One region of the Bradyrhizobium sp. HKCCYLS3077 genome, then DNA from elsewhere that is predicted to be linked to it. Evidence: predicted binding sites of a transcription regulator. Region 1 holds the regulator's gene; each other region holds the start of a gene.
What was found. Region 1 encodes HrcA, which represses chaperone genes, less so after heat shock. Its sites were predicted from a motif close to GTTAGCACTCNCNNNNNGNGAGTGCTAAC; they were not measured.
Positions count from the first base shown of each region.

Region 2: the regulator HrcA is predicted to act here: its motif matches at 2,915-2,943, upstream of groES (co-chaperone GroES).
Region 3: the regulator HrcA is predicted to act here: its motif matches at 1,934-1,962, upstream of groES (co-chaperone GroES).

Region 1 covers NZ_JBNPTH010000001.1:130,820-138,615, forward strand. The annotation lists gene ACQR0Z_RS00620 (penicillin-binding protein activator) at 274-1,473, shown strand; gene hemW (radical SAM family heme chaperone HemW) at 1,486-2,643, opposite strand; gene rdgB (RdgB/HAM1 family non-canonical purine NTP pyrophosphatase) at 2,630-3,274, opposite strand; gene rph (ribonuclease PH) at 3,271-3,984, opposite strand; gene hrcA (heat-inducible transcriptional repressor HrcA) at 4,149-5,237, shown strand; gene grpE (nucleotide exchange factor GrpE) at 5,369-5,989, shown strand; gene ACQR0Z_RS00650 (hypothetical protein) at 6,100-7,035, opposite strand; gene dnaK (molecular chaperone DnaK) at 7,552-7,796, shown strand, end outside.
Region 2 covers NZ_JBNPTH010000002.1:1,063,419-1,071,214, reverse strand. The annotation lists gene ACQR0Z_RS11095 (Hsp20 family protein) at 1-107, opposite strand, end outside; gene ACQR0Z_RS11090 (hypothetical protein) at 328-558, opposite strand; gene groL (chaperonin GroEL) at 824-2,443, opposite strand; gene groES (co-chaperone GroES) at 2,485-2,799, opposite strand; gene ACQR0Z_RS11075 (trypsin-like peptidase domain-containing protein) at 3,020-4,117, shown strand; gene ACQR0Z_RS11070 (diguanylate cyclase domain-containing protein) at 4,269-5,486, shown strand; gene ACQR0Z_RS11065 (SDR family oxidoreductase) at 5,494-6,240, opposite strand; gene ACQR0Z_RS11060 (alpha/beta fold hydrolase) at 6,267-7,103, opposite strand; gene ACQR0Z_RS11055 (helix-turn-helix transcriptional regulator) at 7,227-7,796, opposite strand, start outside.
Region 3 covers NZ_JBNPTH010000006.1:409,130-416,925, forward strand. The annotation lists gene groL (chaperonin GroEL) at 1-1,484, opposite strand, end outside; gene groES (co-chaperone GroES) at 1,576-1,890, opposite strand; gene ACQR0Z_RS25335 (usg protein) at 2,272-2,556, shown strand; gene ACQR0Z_RS25340 (cupin domain-containing protein) at 2,974-3,579, shown strand; gene ACQR0Z_RS25345 (acyltransferase family protein) at 3,737-5,812, shown strand; gene ACQR0Z_RS25350 (NupC/NupG family nucleoside CNT transporter) at 5,750-7,000, opposite strand; gene ACQR0Z_RS25355 (MFS transporter) at 7,118-7,796, shown strand, end outside.

The sequences.
Region 1 (7,796 bases):
GCGGGAATGCCATAAGGGAACGATCGGGCGGGCGAGTCGAAGTTCCCGGCCGCGCATGCCGTTCATCGCAGCTTCAAGTTCGAACCCGCACAAATCCGGTGTTGCGTGAGAGCAGGGGATAGCGCGTGCAAAACGCTGAATTGATCCGCCGTGTGGCGCTGACAGCCTTTTGTTTTGCTTAACTATTCGTCGACAATATGAGTGAATCAGCACGGCCTGGGGGGCGTGCGTTTGGGGAACTTCTGGCCGTAACAGGCCGAACGAAGAGATGCCATGGTGGGCCCGCGTGATCCCAACTCTCTCCGTCCGGGACCCCATGGGGTTGCCCGGCGAACGGCGCTGGGTCTGATCCTGGGCGCGCCGATCCTGTCGGCGTGCTCGAGCGTGCAGAACCCCTTTGAGCAGGCGACGGCGCCCGCCGGCCCGCCGCAGCAGCCGGCGGTGGCCGGCAACGGCCAGGTCAAGGTCGGTCTGATCCTGCCGCTGTCGGCGTCCGGCAATGCCGGCGTCGCGGCGCAGTCGATGAAGAACGCCGCCGAGATGGCGCTCGCCGAGTTTCAGAACCCCAATATCCAGCTTCTGATCAAGGACGATGCCGGCAGCCAGCCGGGTGCGCAGCAGGGCGCCCAGCAGGCCTCCGACGAGGGCGCCGAAATCATCCTGGGTCCGCTGTTCGCCGGATCAGTCCCCGCGGTGGCCCAGGTGGCGCGAACCCGCAACATCTCGGTGATCGCCTTCTCGACCGATTCGAGCGTCGCCGGGCGGGGCGTCTATCTGCTCAGCTTCCTGCCGGAATCCGATGCGACGCGGATCGTCGACTACTCCGCCGGCGTGGGCAAGCGCTCCTTCGCGGCGCTGCTGCCCGACAATGCCTATGGCACCGTGGTCGAAGGCGCGTTCAAGACCGCCGTCAGCCGGCGCGGCGGACGCATCGTGGCGTTCGAGAAATACTCCGGCGACCGCGCCGGGCCGGCGCGCACCGTCGCGCAGGCGCTCGGCGGCGCCGATGCGTTGCTGCTCGCCGATGACGGCGAATCGGTTGCGGCCACCGCCGATGCGCTGACCGCGGCCGGCGCGAACCTGCGCAACATTCAGCTGCTCGGCACCGGGCTGTGGGACAATCCGCGCGTCTATGCCAGCGCCAGCCTGCAAGGCGGCCTCTATGCCGCGCCGGACCCGTCCGGATTCCGCGCCTTCGCCGGGCGCTACCGCACGCGCTTTGGCGGCGACCCCGTGCGCACGGCGACACTGGCCTATGATGCGGTGGCGCTGGTCGCCGCGCTGGCGCGCACCCAAGGCGCGCAGCGTTTCGCACCGGATGTGCTGACCAATGCCTCCGGCTTCGCCGGCATCGACGGGCTGTTTCGCTTCCGCAGCGACGGCACCAATGAGCGCGGACTCGCCGTGATGCGCGTCGCCTCGGGTGGTGGTCAGGCCATCGCCGGCGCACCCAAGAGCTTCAGCGCCACTTGAGAGAGTGCGCCGTCAGGCCGCGAGATCGGCGACGACGGCGTCGAGCACCGGGAAGCCGTCCTGGGTGACGCGCAGCCGTCCGTCCGGCTCGACCGCGATGGCGCCCTCCTCGCGCAGCAGCGCAATGCGGCGCGGATCGAGTGTGCGGCCTGAGATCGCGGCATAGCGCTGGGGATCGATACCTTCGCGCAGGCGCAGCCCCATCAGCAGGAATTCGTCGGCGCGCTCCTCGCTGTTGAGGAGGTCGTCGGTCATCACGCCGTGCCCGTTGGATTCGACCCGCATCAGCCAGGCCTCCGGCCGCTTGTCGGTCGCGGTCGCGTGCCTCAGACCGTCGATGTCGAGCCGCCCATGCGCGCCCGGGCCGATGCCGGCATATTCCTGGCCGCGCCAGTAGACCAAATTGTGCCGGCACTCCGCGCCAGGCCGCGCGTGATTAGAGATCTCGTAGGCCGGCAGCCCATGGCGGGCGCAGACCTCCTGCGTGACGTCATACAGCGTCCGCGCGAGCCCTTCGTCCGGCGTCTTCAGCTTCCCGGCGGCGTGCAGCCCGAAGAACGGCGTACCCTCTTCGATCGTGAGCTGATAGAGCGACAGATGCTCGGCCGCCTCGCCGATCGCGCGGTTCAGCTCCTCGGTCCACATCGCTGGCGTCTGGTCAGGCCGCGCGTAGATGAGATCGAACGAATAGCGGTCGAACGCTCCGCGTGCGATGGCGACGGCCTTCATCGCCTCTTCGGCCGTGTGCAGGCGTCCCAGCATCTTCAGCGACGCATCGTCCATCGCCTGGACGCCGAGCGAGACGCGGTTGACGCCGGCCGCGCGGTAGCCCGCAAAGCGCGTCGCCTCGACGCTGGTCGGGTTGGCCTCCAGCGACACCTCGACGTCAGCGGCGACGCGCCAGTGCTTGCCGATCGCATCGAGAATGGCGCCGACCGTCTGCGGCTGCATCAGCGACGGCGTGCCGCCGCCGAGAAAGATCGAGGTGACGGTGCGTGGTCCGGTCCGCACCGCCGTGGTCGCGATCTCCCGGGCGAAGGCGCGCGCGAAGCGGTCCTGGTCGATGGCGGCATGCCGGACGTGGCTGTTGAAGTCGCAATACGGACATTTCGACAGGCAGAACGGCCAGTGCACATAGACGCCGAACGCTTCGCTGTCAGCGCTGCTCAAGACAGATCTCCGCGAGTTTCACGAAGGCGCGGGCACGGTGCGACAGGCCAAGGCCCAGCGGCGGCAGGCCGTGCTTCTCGATGCTCGTCATCTCGCCGAAGGTCCGGTCATGTCCTTCGGGCAGGAACATCGGGTCATAGCCGAAACCGGCAGTGCCGCGGGGCGGCCAGACCAGGGTGCCGTCCACCCGCGCCTCGACCTCCTCGACGTGTCCGTCCGGCCAGGCGACGCACAGCGCCGAGACGAAATGCGCGGTGCGCTTGTCGGCGGTGACAGCGCCGCGCTCCTGCAGCAGGCGCTCGATCTGCGCCATCGCCGCGGCGAAATCCTTGGTCGGTCCGGCCCAGCGCGCGGAATAGATGCCCGGCGCGCCGTCGAGCCCATGGACGACGATCCCGGAATCGTCGGCGAAGGCCGGCAGCTGGGCGGCCTCGGCCGCGGCCACCGCCTTGATGCGGGCGTTCGCCTGGAAGGTGTCGCCAGTCTCCTCGGGCTCGCCGAGCCCGAGTTCGCCCGCCGAGACGGCCTCCACGCCATAGGGCGCCAGCAACTCGCGCATCTCGACGAGCTTGCCGGAATTATGGGTCGCAATGACGATGCGGCCAGTGATCGGGCGGTGTGGGCTGCTCACGCGACCGCCATCTTCTGCAGGTCGACCAGGCGGGCGACGCCCTTGCGGGCCAGCGCCATCAGCGCCAGGAACTCGGCTTCCGTGAACGGGGTCTTCTCGGCCGTGCCCTGCACCTCGATGATGCGGCCGTCGCCGGTCATGACGAAATTGGCGTCGGTCTCGGCCTCGGAATCCTCGGCATAGTCGAGGTCGAGCACCGGCGTGCCGTTGTAGATGCCACAGGAGATCGCGGCGACGTTGGCGCGCAGCACCTCGGCCTTGAGCATGTTCCGCGTCTTCATCCATTTGATGCAGTCGGCCAGCGCCACCCAGGCGCCGGTGATCGAGGCGGTGCGGGTGCCGCCGTCGGCCTGCAGCACGTCGCAATCGACCGTGATCTGGCGTTCGCCGAGGGCCTCCAGGTCGATCGCGGTGCGCAGCGAGCGGCCGATCAGGCGCTGGATCTCCACGGTGCGGCCGGTCTGCTTGCCGGCCGAGGCCTCGCGGCGGGTCCGTTCGGAGGTGGCGCGCGGCAGCATGCCGTATTCGGCCGTGATCCAGCCCCGGCCCTGCCCCTTGAGCCACGGCGGCAGCCGGTCCTCCAGGGTGGCGGTGACCAGCACATGGGTGTCGCCGAATTTCACCAGGCAGGAGCCTTCGGCGTATTTGACGACGCCGCGTTCCAGGCTCACGGGCCGCAATTCATCCGGTGCACGGCGGCTCGGCCGCATGGGTTCTCTCCGTGAATGGAAGGCGCAAGGGGTGTTGATCGGCCTTGTAGGAGCCGGGGCGGGACGCGGCAAGGGCTTATCGGGCCGCGGGGCGCGACCCATGACCCGCTTGCCACCGAGCCGCCGCATCGACACATTAGAGCGAGCTGGGAGGAGAGCTTCTGGTGGCCCACCACGATCCGATCAACCTGATGACACCGCCCGCCGGCCTGGCGCAGCTCAACGAGCGCTCGCGCGAGATCTTCAAGCAGATCGTCGAGAGCTATCTGGCGACCGGCGAGCCGGTCGGCTCGCGCAACATCTCGCGGCTGATCGCCGTTCCCCTGTCGCCGGCCTCCGTGCGCAACGTGATGGCCGATCTCGAACAGCTCGGCCTGATCTATGCCCCGCATACCTCGGCCGGGCGGCTGCCGACGGAAGCGGGGCTGCGCTTCTTCGTCGACGCCCTGATGCAGGTCGGCGACATGACCGAGGCCGAGCGGCAGTCGATCCAGAGTCAGCTCGCCGCCGTCGGCCGGGCGCAATCGGTCGAGGCGGCGCTGGACGAGGCGCTGACGCGGCTGTCGGGCCTCACGCGTGCTGCCGCCGTGGTGCTCACCGCAAAATCCAACACCCGGCTCAAGCACATCGAGTTCGTGCGCCTGGAGCCCGAGCGCGCGCTGGTCGTGCTGGTCGGCGAGGATGGGCAGGTCGAGAACCGCGTGCTGGCGCTGCCCCCCGGCGTGCCGTCGTCGGCGCTGACCGAGGCGTCGAACTTCCTCAATGCGCGGATCCGCGGGCGCACGCTGGCCGAGGCCCGTCTCGAACTCGAGACGGCACTGGCGGCCGATCGCGCCGAACTCGATCAGCTGACGCAGAAGGTGATCGCGGCCGGTGTCGCGAGCTGGTCCGGCGGCGACAGCGACGAACGCCAGCTCATCGTGCGCGGTCATGCCAATTTGCTCGAGGATCTGCATGCGCTCGATGATCTCGAGCGTGTGCGCAGGCTGTTCGACGATCTCGAGACCAAGCGCGGTGTCGTCGATCTGCTCGGGCGCGCAGAAAGCGCCGACGGCGTCCGCATCTTCATCGGTTCGGAGAACAAGCTGTTCTCGCTGTCGGGCTCGTCCACGATCGTCTCGCCCTATTCGGATGCAACGGGCCGTATCGTCGGCGTACTCGGCGTCATCGGTCCGACCCGGCTGAACTACGCCCGCGTGATTCCGACCGTCGATTATGCGGCGCGGCTCGTCAGTCGCCTGTTCGGTGGTTGAAACGTAACATGGTTAACCCGTCCGGCGCGGCGCAAGACCCCGCCGCTCGACCCCGCGCTTGATTTTCGCGGCTCAAAGCACGATATCCCGCCCGACATCCCCAAACCGCCGAACTTGCGAGAAGTCTGTCCATGACCGATCCCGACCTGCACAAGAATGATCCGGAAAACCCGGCGCAGGCCAGCGAACCCGTCGTCTCGAAACCCTATATCATGCCCGACGATCCCGAGACCGGCTCGGCCGAGGCCCTCGCCAAGGAAGCCGCCGACGCGCGGGACAAGATGCTGCGCACGCTGGCAGAGATGGAAAATCTGCGCAAGCGCACCGCACGTGAGGTCGCCGACGCGCGCATGTACGGCATCACCGGCTTCGCGCGCGACGTGCTCGATATCGCCGACAATCTGCAGCGTGCGCTCGATGCCGTGCCGGCCGAGACCCGCGAAAATGCCGATGCGGGCCTGAAGGCACTGATCGAGGGCGTCGAGCTCACCGAGCGCTCGCTGCTCAACACGCTGGAGAAGAACGGCGTCAAGAAGTTCGACCCGACGGGCCAGAAGTTCGACCCGAACTTCCAGCAGGCGATGTACGAGGTGCCGGATCCATCCGTGCCGTCGGGCACCGTGGTGCAGGTCGTGCAGGCCGGCTTCATGATCGGCGAGCGCGTGCTGCGCCCGGCCCTGGTCGGCGTGTCCAAGGGCGGCGCGAAGGCCGCGCCCGCGGCGAGCAACGATCAGTCGAATAGCGCAGCCTGAGTTTGAACGAGCGGTCCACGCGCGGACTGCTCCATGCAAAAACGCAAAAAAGCCACCGGCGGTACCGGTGGCTTTTTCGTTTACTGGAGCTCCGATGAGCTTGGACCCGCTCAGCCCCTCGGCTGGATGCCGTCGCGCACGGCGCGGAAGCGCGGGAAGGCGGCCGACCACTGGTCGCGCGGCGCGCTGCCGATGATCCGCAAGGTGCTCGGGCCGCTGAAGCGCAGCCACTGCACCACGGTCACCGGCGTATTGTCCTTGCCGCTGACCGCATCGATACGGGTCTCATAGGCCGGCAGGCCGTCGATGCGGATCGGCTCGGACATCGTGATTCGCGCCTCACGGACGCCGGGAATCGTGGTGGCCGCCTGCTGCGCGACGCGGGCGCGGTCGCCCGCTTCGGGCGCGACGCCGGCGACCAGCCCGATCACCACGAAGGGCGCGGCCTCGAAACCCTTCTCCTCGTCGCTGTCGCCGAGGATCAGCGCGCCCGGTCCGAGCGTGCGAACGGTCTTGAAGCCGGAGAGCTCGGTGACCTTGAACGGCATGATCCCAAGCTGCTCGTCGACCGGCACGTCCTTGCGGACCACGGCCGAGGCAAACATCTGGCGCACGGCGTCGTCGGTGTAGATCTTGCTCGCCGTTTCCGGCACCTGCACCGCGACATAGCCGGAGAAGCCGCTGCCGGGCAGGATCATCGAATAGCGCCGCACCGGCGTCGCGCCGTCGCGCCCGTTCTCGACCGTGTAGTAGGCGGTGCCCGCCGATGTCTCGATGCTCTCCGGCTTGATGTTGCCAGTGCCGCCGGGATTGGCGGTAAAGGCGTTCTTCACCTCGCCATAGGCGGCCGCCGGCAACTCGGTCAGCAGCACCTTCACGCTCTGGTCCTCGGTTTCGAAGCCGGAAAAATTCTTGGCCTTGCCGAGGCCGACCAGCGGCGCAAGCCCGATGCGCACACCGGGCGGGAAGATGGCATCCGCAGCCAGCGCCGGTCGCAGCAGCGAGATCGAGACCAGCGCCACGGCGAGAAGTCGGAAGAGCGTCATGAGGAAACTGCCTCGTTCAATGGACCAGTTCGACGGCCGCCATCCCCCGGTCACGACCATCCTCGAAAGAGACGCCTTTTAGCGGGTTTGCCGCGCCGGGGACAGGTCGGCAGGGTGCGACGTGAAGTTCCGGCCTAGCATCGTGATCGATCCGCGCTCGATTATGGCTTTGCTAAGGATGTTTGACGGTGCCGGAGGCCGGCGGCTTGGCGGCCGCGATTGGTGTCTGGCGCATCATTTCGCGGCACGTCCGGGCCATCCGCCAGCCTGCCTGGAAGTCTTGCATGGAAGTCTTGGGCCCGTCGTCTGACCTCCGCCGGTGGCGACGATCCGGACGCGGGAGAATCCGCGGTTTTTTCCGCGCGCCCGAGCCTCCTCCGGTCCTTGCGGGTGCCTCCCCCCCTCCTATATGACGCTCATCGTCGCAATATCGCGAGCATTTGATCTGAGGGGGTTTTGGATGGGGGCGCCGTCAGGGCCCCACCCAACCTGCCGCAAAAAGAAGGATATGAGACCATGGGAAAGGTCATCGGGATCGATCTCGGCACCACGAATTCGTGCGTGGCCGTCATGGACGGCAAATCGTCGAAAGTCATCGAGAACGCCGAGGGCATGCGCACGACGCCGTCGATCGTCGCCTTCAGTGACGATGGCGAGCGCCTCGTCGGCCAGCCGGCCAAGCGCCAGGCCGTCACCAACCCCGAGCGCACCTTCTTCGCAGTCAAGCGCCTGATCGGCCGCCGCTACGACGACCCGATGGT
Region 2 (7,796 bases), on a different contig from region 1:
GGGGGATAGTTGTCCTCGACGGCGCGCTGCGTCTCGTCGAGCATGTCGAACAGGCGGTCGAAGCCGATCGTCGAACGCCACAGCGGGGTGAAGTCGTAGGTCCTCATAGCCAAGTCCTCCTGGGAGCAAGATGGATACAAGGAGCGCCGAGCCGATGCAGGACGAACTGTGTTGTCCAGACACCCGGTCAGCGCCCAGATCGTCAACCGGGCCCGGACGGCACCCGGCGCCGCCGGAGCGGCGACAAACGAATTAGAAAATTCAGTGCGGGATTCAAGAGGGCTCGTGCGGATTTTTTGTCGCGATTTCTCGCGGCGCAAAAGCGTGTCAGGCGGCGACGGCGGACAACCGCTGCAACCGCATCGTCGCCTCGCGGAGCACGCTGACGAGGCGGTCGCGCTCGCGCTGATCGATGTCGCCGCGCGACAGCACCGCCTGGCAATGCGCCACCACGCGCTGCTCGCTCTCGATCAGGAAGCGGGTCAGACGCCGGGGATCCCCCATGCTCATGACCGCGGTGGGGTTGGGCGGCGGATGATCGTACTGCCACGCTGGCATGATCGGCCCTGCGAGCTCTTGCTGCCTGCGCTGCTGATGAGACCGGGGCGGCGCGGCAGCGCGCAACCACACCTCCCGTCGACCGTCGGCCCGCCCGGCCGCGGCAGCGATTGTGGCCGGTTCTGGACGGATTGCGGTCGTGACAGGGATTGATAGCTGCGCGTTGTGGCCGATCCACGACCAGCGCTGCGGCAATGAGTTGTTTGTCCGGATTTATTTGTTGCCGGGGCGGGCCGGCGGCCTGCCGTCCGCCCCGGCGTCACGATCAGTAGTCCATCGCCGGGGCAGCGGCGGGTTCGGCCTTCTTCGGCTTGTCGGCCACCAGCGCCTCCGTGGTGATCAGGAGCGAGGCGACCGAGGCCGCATCCTGCAGCGCGGTGCGAACCACCTTGGCCGGGTCGATCACGCCGGCCTGCACCAGATCCTGGTACTCGCCGGTCGCGGCGTTGAAGCCCCAGCTATAGGTATCCTTCTCCAGCAGCTTGCCGACCACCAGCGAGCCGTCGTCGCCGGCATTCTGCACGATCTGCCGCACCGGCACCTGGATCGCGCGCCGGATGATGTCGACGCCGGCCTTCTGGTCGGCGTTGGCGGTCCTGACGCCGTCGAGCACCTTGGTGGCGCGCAGGAGCGCTACGCCGCCGCCGGGCAGGATGCCCTCCTCCACCGCGGCGCGGGTGGCGTGCAGCGCGTCGTCGACGCGGTCCTTGCGCTCCTTGACCTCGACCTCGGTGGCGCCGCCGACCCGGATCACCGCGACGCCGCCGGCGAGCTTGGCCAGCCGCTCCTGCAGCTTCTCGCGGTCGTAGTCGGAGGTGGTCTCCTCGATCTGCAGCCTGATCTGCTGCGTCCGCGCCTCGATGTCCTTCCGCGCGCCGGCGCCGTCGACGATCGTGGTGTTCTCCTTGTCGATCACGACCTTCTTGGCGCGGCCGAGCATCGACAAGGTCACGTTCTCCAGCTTGATGCCGAGATCCTCTGAGATCGTGGTGCCGCCGGTGAGGATCGCGATGTCCTCCAGCATCGCCTTGCGGCGATCGCCGAAGCCCGGCGCCTTGACGGCCGCGATCTTCAGGCCGCCACGCAGCTTGTTGACGACGAGCGTGGCCAGCGCCTCGCCCTCGACGTCCTCGGCGACGACCAAGAGCGGCTTGCCGGACTGTACGACGGCTTCGAGCAGCGGCAGCATGGTCTGCAGGCCCGACAGCTTCTTCTCGTGGATCAGGATGTAGGGATCCTCGAGCTCGACCCGCATCTTCTCGGAGTTGGTGACGAAATACGGCGAGACATAGCCGCGGTCGAACTGCATGCCCTCGACCACTTCGAGCTCGGTGTCGAGGCTCTTGGCCTCCTCCACCGTGATCACGCCCTCATTGCCGACCTTCTGCATGGCCTCGGCGAGGAAGCGGCCGATCTCGCTGTCACCATTGGCAGAGATGGTGCCGACCTGCGCGATCTCGTCATTGCTGGTGATCTTCTTGGCGTGCGCCTTGAGATCTTTCACGATCGCGTCGACCGCCAGATCGATGCCGCGCTTGAGATCCATCGGGTTCATGCCGGCGGCGACCGACTTCGCGCCTTCCTTGACGATGGCCTGGGCGAGCACGGTGGCGGTGGTGGTGCCGTCGCCGGCGAGATCGGCGGTCTTCGAGGCCACTTCGCGCACCATCTGCGCGCCCATGTTCTCGAACTTGTCCTCCAGCTCGATCTCCTTGGCGACCGTTACGCCGTCCTTGGTGATGCGCGGCGCGCCGAACGATTTCTCGATCACGACGTTGCGGCCCTTGGGACCGAGCGTGACCTTCACGGCATTGGCGAGGATGTCGACGCCGCGCAGCATGCGGTCGCGGGCGTCGGTGGAAAACTTCACGTCCTTGGCAGCCATGTTCATCGTCTCCTTTCTCTAATGACTGTCAGTTCTGAGGATTAAGCGGCCTTCTTCGCCGCGACGGGGGCGTCGATGATGCCGAGCAGGTCGCTCTCCTTCATGATCAGGAGATCCTTGCCGTCGATCTTCACCTCGGTGCCCGACCATTTGCCGAACAGCACGCGGTCGCCGGGCTTGACGTCGAGCGGCACGAGTTGCCCCTGCTCATTCCGCGCGCCAGGGCCCGCGGCGACGATCTCGCCCTCCTGCGGCTTCTCCTTGGCGGTGTCGGGAATGATGATGCCGCCCTTGGTCTTCTCCTCGGCATCGATGCGGCGCACGAGCACGCGGTCGTGCAATGGACGGAAATGCATGCACATCCTCCTTCACAAGATCAGCGATGTCATAAGCCCCGGGTCCCATGAGGCCCCCGGGCGAGCAACGACCTAGGAAAGCCGAGATTTTCGTTCAAGAGGGTCACGAAAAATTTTTGGCACTCGGCGGGAACGATTGCCAGGACGGCTTGACCGCGGCTGCCGTCCTGACCAGTTCTACGGGCGCCAAAAACCGTCCCCTTCCGTCGAGGAAAAAACGATGCAGCTTCTGCGTTGTGTCCGGCCTTTGGTCCTGCTGCCGGCGATCGTGCTCTCCCTCCTGACAGCCCCTGCCCTCGCCCAGATCCCCGACCTTAAGCTCGGCCGAGTGCCGACGCTCGCGCCGCTGGTCAAGGAGGTGACGCCCGCCGTCGTCAACATCTCGGTCGAAGGCAAGGTCCGGCAGGACAATCCGCTGTACCAGGACCCGCTGTTCCGCGACTTCTTCGACGTGCCCAAACAGGTCGAGAAGCAGATCAGCGCCACCGGCTCCGGCGTCATCGTCGATGCGGCAAGGGGCTATGTGATGACGGCCAATCATGTCGTCGAGCACGTCACGACCGCGCAGATCCGCACCAAGGACGGCCGCAAATTCTCCGCCCGCCTGGTCGGCCGCGATCCCGCCACCGACATCGCGCTGCTGCAGATCAGGGACCCGAACGAGCTGAAGGCGATCGCGCTCGGCGACAGCGACGCGCTCGAGGTCGGCGACTTCGTGATCGCGGTCGGCAATCCCTTCGGCCTCGGACAGACCGTCACCTCCGGCCTCGTCAGCGCGCTCGGCCGCACCGGCCTCGGCAAGCAGGGCTATGAGGATTTCATCCAGACCGATGCCGCGATCAATCCCGGCAATTCCGGCGGCGCGCTGATCAACCTGCGCGGCGAACTGGTCGGCATCAACACCGCGATCATCTCGCCGGGCGGCGGCAATGTCGGCATCGGCTTCGCCGTGCCGATCAACATGGCGCGGCGGGTGATGGAGCAGCTGGTCGCCAATGGCCGGGTCGATCGCGGCCGCATCGGCGTCACCCTACTCGACCTAGACTCGCCCGCCGACGGCCGGGTGATCGGCGCGCGCGTTGCCGATGTGGCGGCAGGCTCCCCGGCCGAGCGCGCCGGCCTGCGCAAGGGCGACGTCATCGTGAAAGCCAACGACATGCCGGTGCGCAGCGCCACGCAGGTTCGCAATCTCATCGGGCTCACGCCGGTCGGCCAGCGCGTCCGTCTCGTGTTCGAGCGCGACCGCGCACTCGGCAATGCGACGGTCGAAGTTGCTCCCGTCGCAGAGGAGCGCGCGCGGGTGCGGACGTCGGGCTGAGGGGCCATTTTCAACCTTCAGTCCCCGGCGGAGACGAACACGACGTGTAGTAAATTTTTACCGCACATCAAGCATGGAACGAGACGCGGATACCTCCCTAAACGGCTGTTAAGTGCTGCCGCGCTTAGTGCGCCCGGGTGGAGGGTGTGCAATGCGGACTGATGGGCTGGCGTTCAGTTTGCCACGCTGGCGCGTGACGCGGTGGCTGGCGGATCCGGGACATGAGGTGTCCGCGGACATCCGCCTCGCCTTGACCGGCGAGCTCTACGGCTGCTGGTCGGTGTTTGCCGGCGGCGCCATCAACACGGTGGCCGTCGCCGCGGCGCTCGCGCTGCGCACGCCGACCTCCCTTTTCATCACCTGGTTCTTGCTCGAAGTCGCGATCTGCCTGTCACGCCTGATCGTGATGATCATAGCCTACCGCCGCGCGCGCCGGCAGCTCTCGACCCCGACCGACATCCACATCCTGCTCGCGGTCGCCTGGAGCGCCAGCGTCGGCTTCGGTGTCGGCATCAGCCTCGCGTCCGGCGACTGGATCGCCGCGTCGCTCACCTGCATCTCCTCGGCGGCCATGGTCGGCGGCATCTGCTTCCGCAATTTCAGCGCGCCGCGCCTGGTCGGCACGATGATCCTGTGCAGCATCGGCCCGGTCATCCCCGGCGTCGCCACCTCGCACGAGCCGCTGCTGTTCGCGATGTATCTGCAGATGCCGGTCTATTTCCTCGCCATGACCGGCGCGGCGTTTCGCCTGAACAAGATGCTGGTCGCGGTCATGCATGCCAAGAGCGAGAGCGACGAGCGCGCCCGGCTCGATCCGCTGACCGGATTGAACAATCGCGCCGGCCTGATCGACGCGCTGCAGCGCCGGCTCGCCAGCAAGCACCATGACGGCCCGGGATTCGCCGTCCTCTATCTCGATCTCGACGGCTTCAAGCCCGTCAACGACACCTTCGGCCACGCCGCCGGCGACGAGCTCCTGATGATCGTCGGCCGGACGCTCAGGGAGATCGTCGCGCCGTCCGACGTCATCGCCCGGATCGGCGGCGATGAGTTCGTCGTGCTCTCCACCGATCCCGCGCTCGATCAAGCACTGGCGCTCGGCGATCGCATCATCGAGGTGATGACCACGCCCTTCATCCTTCCGAACGGCGCCCAGGTTCATGTCGGCATGAGCATCGGCATCGCCGCGGCGCCCGACCACGGCACCGATCCGGAGTCGCTGCTGTTTGCGGCTGACGCCGCGCTGTATGAAGCCAAGGCGAGCGGCAAATCGTGCTGGAGATTGGCCTCGGCAGAGGCCAATCTCGCAGCGCTGCGCAAGGTCACGGGCGACCAGCTCACGACGAGGCCGGTCGTGACGGCGGCCTGATTTCGGCCTAGGCGGCCGAGGCGAGCCAGCTGTCGAAATCGATCGCGCCCAGCCGGGCCTGCCCGAGCGGCGTCAGTGACTGGTCATCGATCAGAGCGCCGAAGTAGCCGGCCTTGGGATCGGCCACCACCTCCCGTCCATCGCCCGCAGCCCGCAGGCGTCGCGAGACGAAGCTGGCAAAGGGCTGCTTGTCGGGACCGGCAATGTCGATCGTGGCATTCAGCGGCGCCCGCAACACCACGTCGGCAAGCGCGGCCGCGACATCATCGGCCGCGATCGGCTGGAACATTGCCGCGGGCACGACGACCTTCCCGTCGACCGCGCCCGCATCGGCGATGCCGCGGACGAACTCGAAGAACTGCGTCGCCCGCACGATCGTATACGGCAGGCCCGAGGTCTTGATCACCTGCTCCTGCGCGACCTTGGCTTGGAAATAAGCGAGGTCGGTCATTCTGTCGGTGCCGACGATCGACAGCGCGACATGGTGCTTGACGCCGGCGGCCTTGCCCGCGGTGACCAAGTTGCGGCTCGAACGCTCGAAGAAGTCGAGCACGGCAGCCGGGCTGAAATCCGGCGCATTCGAGACGTCGACGACCACGTCCGCGCCTTCCAGCGCGCGGCCGAGACCCTCGCCCGTGACGCTGTTCACGCCGGACTTCGGTGACGCCGGCACCGCGTCATGACCTCGCGCGGCAAGCCGCGCCACCAGCTTCGATCCGATCAGCCCCGTGCCACCGATAACGACGATCTTCATGGCTTCGCCTCCTATGAGTTCGAGTGTCATGCCCGCACGAAGGCAAGCAGGTCCGGATTGATCACCTCGTGATGGGTGGTGCACATGCCGTGGGGAAACGTCTCGTAGATCTTGAGCCTGCCGCGCTTCAGAAGCTTGACCGACAGCCGCGCGGACGCATCGATCGGCACGATCTGATCGTCGTCGCCGTGCATCACCAAGGTGGGCACGTCGATGGTCGACAGATCGTCGCTGAAGTCGGTTTCGGAGAACGCCTTGATCCCGTCGTGGTGAGCCTTGGCGCCGCCCATCATGCCCTGGCGCCACCAGTTATGGATGACGCTGTCCGACCGCGTCGCGCCCGGCCGGTTGAAGCTGTAGAACGGGCCGGAGGGAAACTCGGTGTAGAACTGCGTCCGGTTGTCGGCGAGCGCCTTGCGCAATCCGTCGAACACCTCGATCGGCAATCCCCCGGGATTGCCAGGGGTCTTGACCATGATCGGCGGCACCGCCCCGATCAGCACGAGCTTGGATACACGCCCCTGCGGCTGGCCATGACGCGCGACATAGCGCGTCGCCTCGCCGCCGCCGGTCGAATGACCGATATGGACGGCGTCGCGCAAATCCAGGTGCTCGACCACGGCAGCCGCGTCGGCCGCATAATGGTCCATGTCGTGTCCGTCGCTGACCTGCGCCGAGCGCCCATGACCGCGGCGGTCGATCCCGATCACGCGATAGCCGTTCGCGAGGAAGAACAGCATCTGATTGTCCCAATCGTCGGAGGACAGCGGCCAGCCGTGATGGAACACGATCGGCTGCGCCGTCTTCGGTCCACAATCCTTGAAAAAAATGTCGACGCCGTCGTTGGTCGTCACATAGGCCATCGTCGCTCTCCTGCACTGATCAGCGGGGCGCCCGACAATGGGCGCGGCGACGGTATTTTTGCCTGGGCGGAGCTTCGGCTCTTGCTTCGGACCGGCTCGGATTGTCGAAAACCGGCGTAACGGTCAGTGAGCGTCCTGCACGGAGGCGCGTCTGATCGCCGCACGTCCGTTCGACCGCCGCCAGCGGTCCGGACTGAGGCCGACCAGCTTCGTGAACGTCCGGGTGAAGTGGCTCTGGTCGGCGAAGCCCACCTCGAGTGCGATCATTCCCAGAGTGAGCTCGCCCTGCAAAAGCAGATCGCGGGACCGCGCGACCCGACGCTGCAACAACCATTGATGCGGAGCGACACCGACCGACTTCTTGAAGGCCCGCGCGAAGTAGCTCGGCGACAGGTCGAACTCCGAAGCGATGTCCTGAAGCAGGATGTTGCCGGAGAGCCTGGCCTCGATCAGATCGCAGGCACGGCGCACCTGCCAGGCGGCCAACCCGCCCGGCAACAGCGGCGCCGGTTCGCCGCAGCCACCATATGTTCGCACCACATGGGCAGCGATCGTCATCGACAAATGATCGACAAACAGCCGGTTGGCCTCATCAGGCCGTCCCAACGCCTCGCTCATCGCATGGCTGAGATGGCGCATGGTCGGGTCGTCGACGCCCACCGCCGGCTCGTAGGACAGTTCGCCGACGGATGC
Region 3 (7,796 bases), on a different contig from region 1:
ATGATGCCCTTGGACACCATGTTCACGTAGTCGCCGGACTGCGAGTCGAAGCCGTAGGCATACTGCTCCTTCTCGAGGATCTTGCCGACGATGACCGAACCGTCCTCGCCCGCGTTGATGGCGATCTGGCGGGCCGGAGCGGAGAGAGCCTTGCGGACGATCTCGACGCCGGTCTTCTGGTCCTCGTTCTTGGTGCGGACACCCTTGAGCTGCTCGGAAGCACGGAGCAGGGCGACGCCGCCGCCCGGCAGGATGCCTTCCTCGACAGCCGCGCGGGTCGCATGCATCGCGTCATCCACGCGATCCTTGCGCTCCTTCACCTCGACCTCGGTCGCGCCGCCGACGCGGATCACCGCGACGCCGCCGGCGAGCTTGGCCAGACGCTCCTGCAGCTTCTCACGGTCGTAGTCCGAGGTGGTCTCCTCGATCTGCGCCTTGATCTGCGCCACGCGCGCCTCGATGTCGGCCTTCTTGCCGGCGCCGTTGACGATCGTGGTGTTCTCCTTGTCGATCATCACCTTCTTGGCGCGGCCGAGCATGGAGAGGTTGACGTTCTCGAGCTTGATGCCGAGGTCTTCCGAGATCGCCTGGCCGCCGGTCAGGATCGCGATGTCCTGCAGCATGGCCTTGCGGCGGTCGCCGAAGCCCGGCGCCTTGACGGCAGCGACCTTCAGGCCGCCACGCAGACGGTTCACGACCAGGGTGGCGAGAGCCTCGCCCTCGACGTCCTCGGCGACGATGACCAGCGGCTTGCCGGTCTGCACCACGGCCTCGAGCAGCGGCAGCAGCTCGTTCAGCGACGACAGCTTCTTCTCGTTGATGAGGATGTAGGCGTCGTCCATCTCAACGCGCATCTTGTCGGCGTTGGTGACGAAGTAGGGCGAGATGTAGCCGCGGTCGAACTGCATGCCCTCGACGACGTCGAGCTCGGTCTCGAGCGACTTGGCTTCCTCGACGGTGATGACACCCTCGTTGCCGACCTTCTTCATGGCGTCGGCGAGGAACTTGCCGATCTCGGAGTCGCCGTTGGCGGAGATGGTGCCGACCTGGGCGATCTCGTCGTTCGACGTGACCTTCTTGGAGTTCTTGACGAGATCGGCGACGACCGCCTCGACCGCGAGGTCGATGCCGCGCTTCAGATCCATCGGGTTCATGCCGGCGGCAACCGCCTTGGCGCCCTCGCGCACGATGGCCTGGGCCAGCACGGTCGCGGTGGTGGTGCCGTCGCCGGCCGCGTCAGCGGACTTCGAGGCGACTTCGCGCACCATCTGCGCGCCCATGTTCTCGAACTTGTCGTCGAGCTCGATCTCCTTGGCGACGGTGACGCCGTCCTTGGTGATGCGCGGCGCGCCGAACGACTTGTCGAGGACGACGTTGCGGCCCTTCGGACCAAGCGTGACCTTCACGGCATTGGCGAGAATGTCCACGCCGCGCAGCATGCGGTCGCGGGCTTCGACGCCGAACTTTACGTCTTTCGCTGACATATTGGGTTTCCCTGAGTTGAATTGTCTGTCTCACCCTCAGGCAGGGCGCCCGCAGGCGCGCTCCTCAGGGCGAGCGGTGTGCGAGCTTGGATCAGGCGGCCTTCTTCTTGGCGCCGGCGTCGGTGATGACGCCCATGATGTCGCTTTCCTTCATGATCAGCAGCTCCTGGCCGTCGATCTTGACCTCGGTGCCCGACCACTTGCCGAACAGCACGCGATCACCGACCTGGACGTCGAGCGGAACCAGCTTGCCGCTCTCGTCGCGGGCGCCGGGGCCCACCGCGATCACTTCGCCCTGCGAGGGCTTTTCCTTGGCCGAGTCGGGGATGATGATGCCGCCAGCGGTCTTCTCTTCGGCGTCGATGCGCTTGACCACGACGCGGTCGTGAAGCGGACGGAAAGCCATACAGTCCTCCTAAGCAATTGAAGCGATTGTCAGTTTCTGGAGATTTGGCAGTCGGTGCCGGCGAGTGCCAGCACGCGGGCTGGATTTAGGGGAGAGTGTCCAGCCGGGCAAGGCCTTGTAGCAGAAAAATTAGCAGTCAACTGCGCGCTCTGCCAAAGCGTTCCGATAGCGTTAACACGGGCGGAACGAAACACGAAACACCGTATTAGCACCTGGGCTAAGTGGCTGCTAATGCAGCATTTTTCAACATGCCGTTAAACATTTAAGCTTGAGATGGGCTGAGGACATGCGTCACATTTCTTTTGCAGTGAGCGCATCTTTGCCGGGTGGCTCCATCCCGGTTGGCCACGCGGACATGCGCTCCAGAAACGGAGGGTTGGCATGGTGTCGAAGGTTGAGGTTTCCGAGGACTTTCGGAAACAGGTGCTGGGTTATGGGCTGACGACCGCGCAGATCCTGTATCGGATGCCGGACCATCGCTCGCTGCTGCAGACCTATGTCTGGCAGAACTACGACCTGTTTCCGAAATTCCCGGCGTTGCAGGATTTCCTGGCGTTCTGGCAGGAGAAGATCGAGGGCCCGCTGCACTCGGTCACCGTGGCGCACTCCAAGCTGATCAAGCCGGCCGAGCTGCGCGCCGTGGATGGCGTGTTCCGGCTGCATTGAGCTGAGGTCACTGTCGCCCAGCCACCACCGGTGTCATTCCGGGGCGCGCGTCGCGCGAGCCCGGAATCCATAGGGCGGCAGAACGCGCGGAGGAATGGATTCCGGGCTCGTGCTGCGCACGCCCCGGAATGACGGCCTTTGTTGGAGAAGCTGCTGAGTCTCTCCAATCCGTATCCCCCTTGCGACGAGGTTCGCAGTTCCTAGCCCTGCATGAGCCGGGGTCGCCGCCCCATCACCGGGGTCATTCCGGAGCGCGCGTCAGCGCGAGCCCGGAATCCATCGGGCAGCAGAACGCGCGGAGGAATGGATTCCGGGCTCGTGCTGTGCACGCCTCGGAATGACGGCCTTTGTGGGAGAGGCTGCTGAGGTTCGACAACATGTGCTAGCCTTGCATCGAGGACTCGCAGGGAGAGCACCATGGCCAGCAAGAGCCGTACGACGAAATCAGCATCACGCGCCGCCGCCAAGGCTGCGGCGCTGAAGATCAGTAAGGGCAGCAAGGCGACGGTGAAGACGTCCGCCAAGCCCGGTGTGAAGACCATTGCGAAGACGCCTGCCAAGCCGGGCAGGGCCGATGCGCCGTCGGCGCGCAAGGCGCTCGTGAGCCAGGGCAGGTCGACGCCCGCGCCGCGGCGGCCGAAGCAGAAGGTCGCGATCTCCCACCACCGCGAGGAAGACTTCAAGGCCGACGGCCTGCGCGCCTATGCGCATTACCGGGACCTCGGCATCGCGGACGCGACGCATGGCCTCGCCCGCGCGCATGTCATCCGCATGCTGCCGCCGTGCAACCCGCAGGAGGTGTCGAAGCTGCACACCCATGCCGTCGACTTCCAGATGGTCTATGTGCTCAAGGGCTGGGTGAAGAGCTATCTCGAAGGCGTCGGCGAGACCTTGATGAAGGAAGGCAGTTGCTGGACCCAGCCGCCGAAGATCCGGCACATGATCCTCGACTACTCCGACGACGTCGAACTGCTCGAAGTGATCCTGCCGGCCGACTTCAAAACCGTCGAACTCTCGACGTAAAGCCGACAGAAACGGATGGAAACATTTGCGCGCGGTGGGCGGCGGTCCGATCGCGCGTGTGTGTTGACGTCCAGTCCCGGGTGATCGGGATGGACGGGCCGGCGACCGGTCGGAGTGCCGTGTTCGGCGCCAGCTTGCGGAAGGCGTATCTGTCCCGTTGCCGTCCTATGTCGTCCAGTTTCGTCCGACCGCAACGCTCGCTCCGCGCAGGCTCGTCGCGCTGCGGCCCGGCATGGGCGAGGCGAGCGCGAGCTCGGCTGTCGCGCATCGCGAGGACATCGACTGGCTGCGCGCGATCGCGGTGCTCGCCGTCATCGGCTTCCATTTCGAGGCGCCGGGCATTTTCGGCGGCTTCGTCGGCGTCGACATCTTCTTCGTCATCTCGGGCTATCTGATCACCGGCATTATCGCCGCCGACATCGCGCAGGGACGCTTCTCGTTTGTGCGCTTCTACGAGCGGCGGATCCGGCGGCTGCTGCCCGCGCTCTATGCCGTCGTCGCGTTCTCAGCCATCCCCGCCGCGGACATGCTGAGTTCGGAGCGGGCCGAGTTCTTCCGCGCCGCCGCCGCCGTCGTCACCTTCACATCGAACATCTTTTTTTGGCTGCAGTCGGGCTATTTCGACCATTCAGCGATCGAGAAGCCGCTGCTCCATACCTGGTCGCTGGCGGTCGAGGAGCAGTTCTATCTTGTGCTGCCCATCGTCGTCTGGGCGGTGCTGATGATCGCGCGGAAACGCCGTTACGTCCTGCCCCTCATCCTGGCGCTGCTCGCGGCCGCGTCTTTCACAGTCAGTCTGATGCTGATGCGCGACAACGCGCCGGCCGCCGCTTTCTTCCTCAGCCCATCGCGCGCCTGGGAATTCCTGCTCGGCAGCCTCGTTGCCGTGGCGGGGCTGCCGGCGCCGCGGCTTGGCGCGATGCGGATGGCGGCCCGCGGGCTGGCACTGCTGCTGATGGCGATCCCGATCCTGTCGCTGCGGCCCGGTCCAGGCTTTCCAGGTTTGAACGCGCTAGCGCCGTGCCTCGGCGCCGCGCTGTTCCTGTGGAGCGGGACGGGGACCGCCGCCGTTGCGCGCAGCCCGCTGTCGCCGCTGGTCGTGCTGTCCTTCATCGGCCGCATCTCGTACTCGCTGTACCTCTGGCACTGGCCGCTATTCGTCTTCGCGCGCCTTGCCAAGCCGGGACTTGCGCTGGACGGCGGGGAGCGGGCGGCCTTGTTCGTGCTGACGCTCGGTGTCGCCGCGCTGTCGTGGCGCTTCGTCGAGCAGCCGTTTCGCACGCGGCAGTTTGCGCCGACGCCGCGCGCGGCCTTCGGCTTTGCGGCGCTCGCCAGCGTGCTGCTGCTCGCCGGCAGCGGCATGGGGCTGATGCGGAGCGGATCGGCGTCGGATGCGGATCGCAAGGCGCAGCGCCTCGATGCCTACAACGCCTATGACATGAAGCCGGTCTATCGCTACGGCTCCTGCTTCACGACGCCCGATGGCCGGGTGCCCGAGGAGTGCCTGCGCGTGGTGCCGGGCAAGATCAACGTCCTGCTCTGGGGCGACAGTTTTGCGGCGCATGCCTATCACGGGCTGGCGGCCAGCATTGATCCGCTTGAGGTCAACATCATGCAGGCGAGCCAGCCGACCTGCATGCCGACCTTCAGCGCGGAGACGCAAGGCGCCCCGGCCTGCCGTGCCCTTGCGCGCCAGATGCGCGACAGCATCGCCGCGCTTCGGCCCGATCTCGTGGTGATGGCGGCGGATTGGCTCGAGGATGCCCGCCCGCCGCGCTTCGCCGGCATGGTGCGCGATCTCCGGCTGACCTTGGCCCGCCTCAGCGAGGCCGGCATTCCCGTGGTGCTGCTCGGCCCGCCCGTGCAGTTTCGCGCCCGGCTGCCGGCGATGCTGGCCCGCGCGGCTTTGCGCGGCGTTGCGCCTGATCCTGCGGCGTTCGTTCGCCCGGATGTCTTCGCCTTGGACCAGGCGATGCAGGCGGCCCTGCCGAGCGGCGAGAGCCTATCCTACGTCTCGATCCTCTCGGCGGTCTGCGAGCAGCGCGCCTGTCCGCTCACCGCTGACGACGTGCCGCTGTCGTTCGACCATGCGCATATGACCGCGGAGGGATCGGTGCACGTGATGGCCAGGGTCGCGCCGCTCTTTCTGCCGCGGACGATGCTGTCGGGCTCAATTCAGCAGGCCGACGATCGCGCCCATCAGGCAGGTGGTGAGGGTGCCCGAGACGATTGATTTCAGCCCGAGCGCGTTGATCTCGTCGCGCCGTGTCGGCGCCATCGTGCCGAGGCCGCCGATCATGATGCCGAGGCTTGCGAAGTTGGCGAAGCCGCACATCGCATACAGCATGATCAATCGCGCGCGCGGGTCGAGTGCCGTGGCGTCGAGCTTGGCCAGCTCGACATAGGCGATCAGTTCGTTGAGCACCGTCTTGGTGCCCATCAGGCTGCCGGCGGTGACCGCTTCCGACCACGGGAGGCCCATCAGCCAGCACACCGGCGCCATGACCAGGCCGAGCAGCCGCTGCAGCGAGATGTCGGCGCCGCCGACAGCCGGCAGCAGCGACAGAATGGCGTTGGCGAGAGACACCAGCGCGACCAACACCAGCAGCAGCGCGACGATGTTCATCAGGAGCTCGAGCCCGGCGCTGGTGCCCTTGACGATGGCATCCATCGTCGAGGACGCCTGCATGTCGGGATCGGCGAGCGCGCCGCCGGTGAGTTGCTTCGAGGTCTCCGGCACCATGATCAGGCTGATCAGGATCGAGGCGGGGGCACCGAGCACCGAGGCGATGACGAAATGCGCGGCGGCATCGGGAATGAGCGGGGCGAGCAAGGTCGCGTACAGCACCAGCACGGTGCCGGCGATGCCGGCCATGCCGCCGGTCATCACCAGGAACAATTCGCTGCGCGTCATCTGCGCGAGATACGGCCGGATGAACAGCGGCGCTTCGACCATGCCGAGAAAGACGTTCGCGGCCGTGGAGAGCCCGACCGCGCCGCCGACGCCGAGCGTGCGCTCCAGCAGCCAAGCCATGCCGCGCACCAGCGGCGGCAGCACCCGCCAGTAGAACAGCAGCGTGGTCAGCACGCTCATCACCAGCACGATCGGCAGCGCCTGGAACGCGAGCACGAAGTCGGCCCCGGGCGCCTTGAGGTCAAAGGGCAGGGCGCCGCCTCCGACATAGCCGAACACGAAGGACGTGCCGGCGCGGGAGGCCTGGGAGATCGCGCCGACCGCGTCGTTGATGGCACCGAAGGCGCGGGCCACCACGGGCACCTTGAGCAGGATCAGCGCCGTCAGCAGCGTCACCACCAGTCCCAGCGCCGCGTGCTTCAGCGAGACCGCGCGTCGGTTCTCAGCCAGCGCCCATGCGATCGCGAGCAGCGCGATGATCCCGAACGCCGATTGTAATTGCAGCATCAGATCCCCCAAACCCCGCGCAAGTATGAGCGCAGGGCACGGCCCCGCGCAATGCGCTGCGGCCATGCGGGGCTTGCGATTGACAAGCAGTGGGGCCTGCGCCACCCAGGCCCCACCATGTCGACCACCGTCCCGATCGGCGCGCGCGATCTCCTCAAGCAAAGCGCGTTCCTGTTCTTCCTGTCGTCCCGCAGCCTGTCGCGCTTTGCCAGCCAGATCGCGGCGGTGGCGATCGGCTGGCAGATCTACGACCTGACCGGGCGGGCGTTCGATCTCGGCATGGTCGGGCTGATCCAGTTCCTGCCGACGGCGCTGCTGGTGTTCGTCGCAGGCAATGCCGCCGACCGCTTTCCGCGCAAGCGCGTGGTGCAGCTGTGCCAGCTCGCCGAGGCGCTCACGGCGCTGTATCTGGGCTGGGGCGCTTATGCGGGGCAGCTCGGGGAAGTGCAGCTGTTCGCGGCGGTGTTCGTGCTCGGCATCGCCGGTGCGTTCGAAAGCCCTGCCACGGCCGCGCTGCTGCCGCTGATCGCGCCGGAAGGCACGTTGCAGCGGGCGAGCGCATTGTCGAGCGGCGCAGCGCAACTGGCCACCATCGCCGGTCCCGCGATCGGTGGCTTTGCCTATGCGGTCGCGCCAGGACTGCCCTATGGCATCATGATGCTGTTCTGGATCGCCGGCATGGCGCTGACGGGACTGATGCAAGTGCCGGACGATGTGCCGGCGGAGCGGCCCGACGGCAGCAAGGACGACCTGTTCGCCGGCGTCCGCTTCATCCGCGCGAATCCCGCCATCCTCG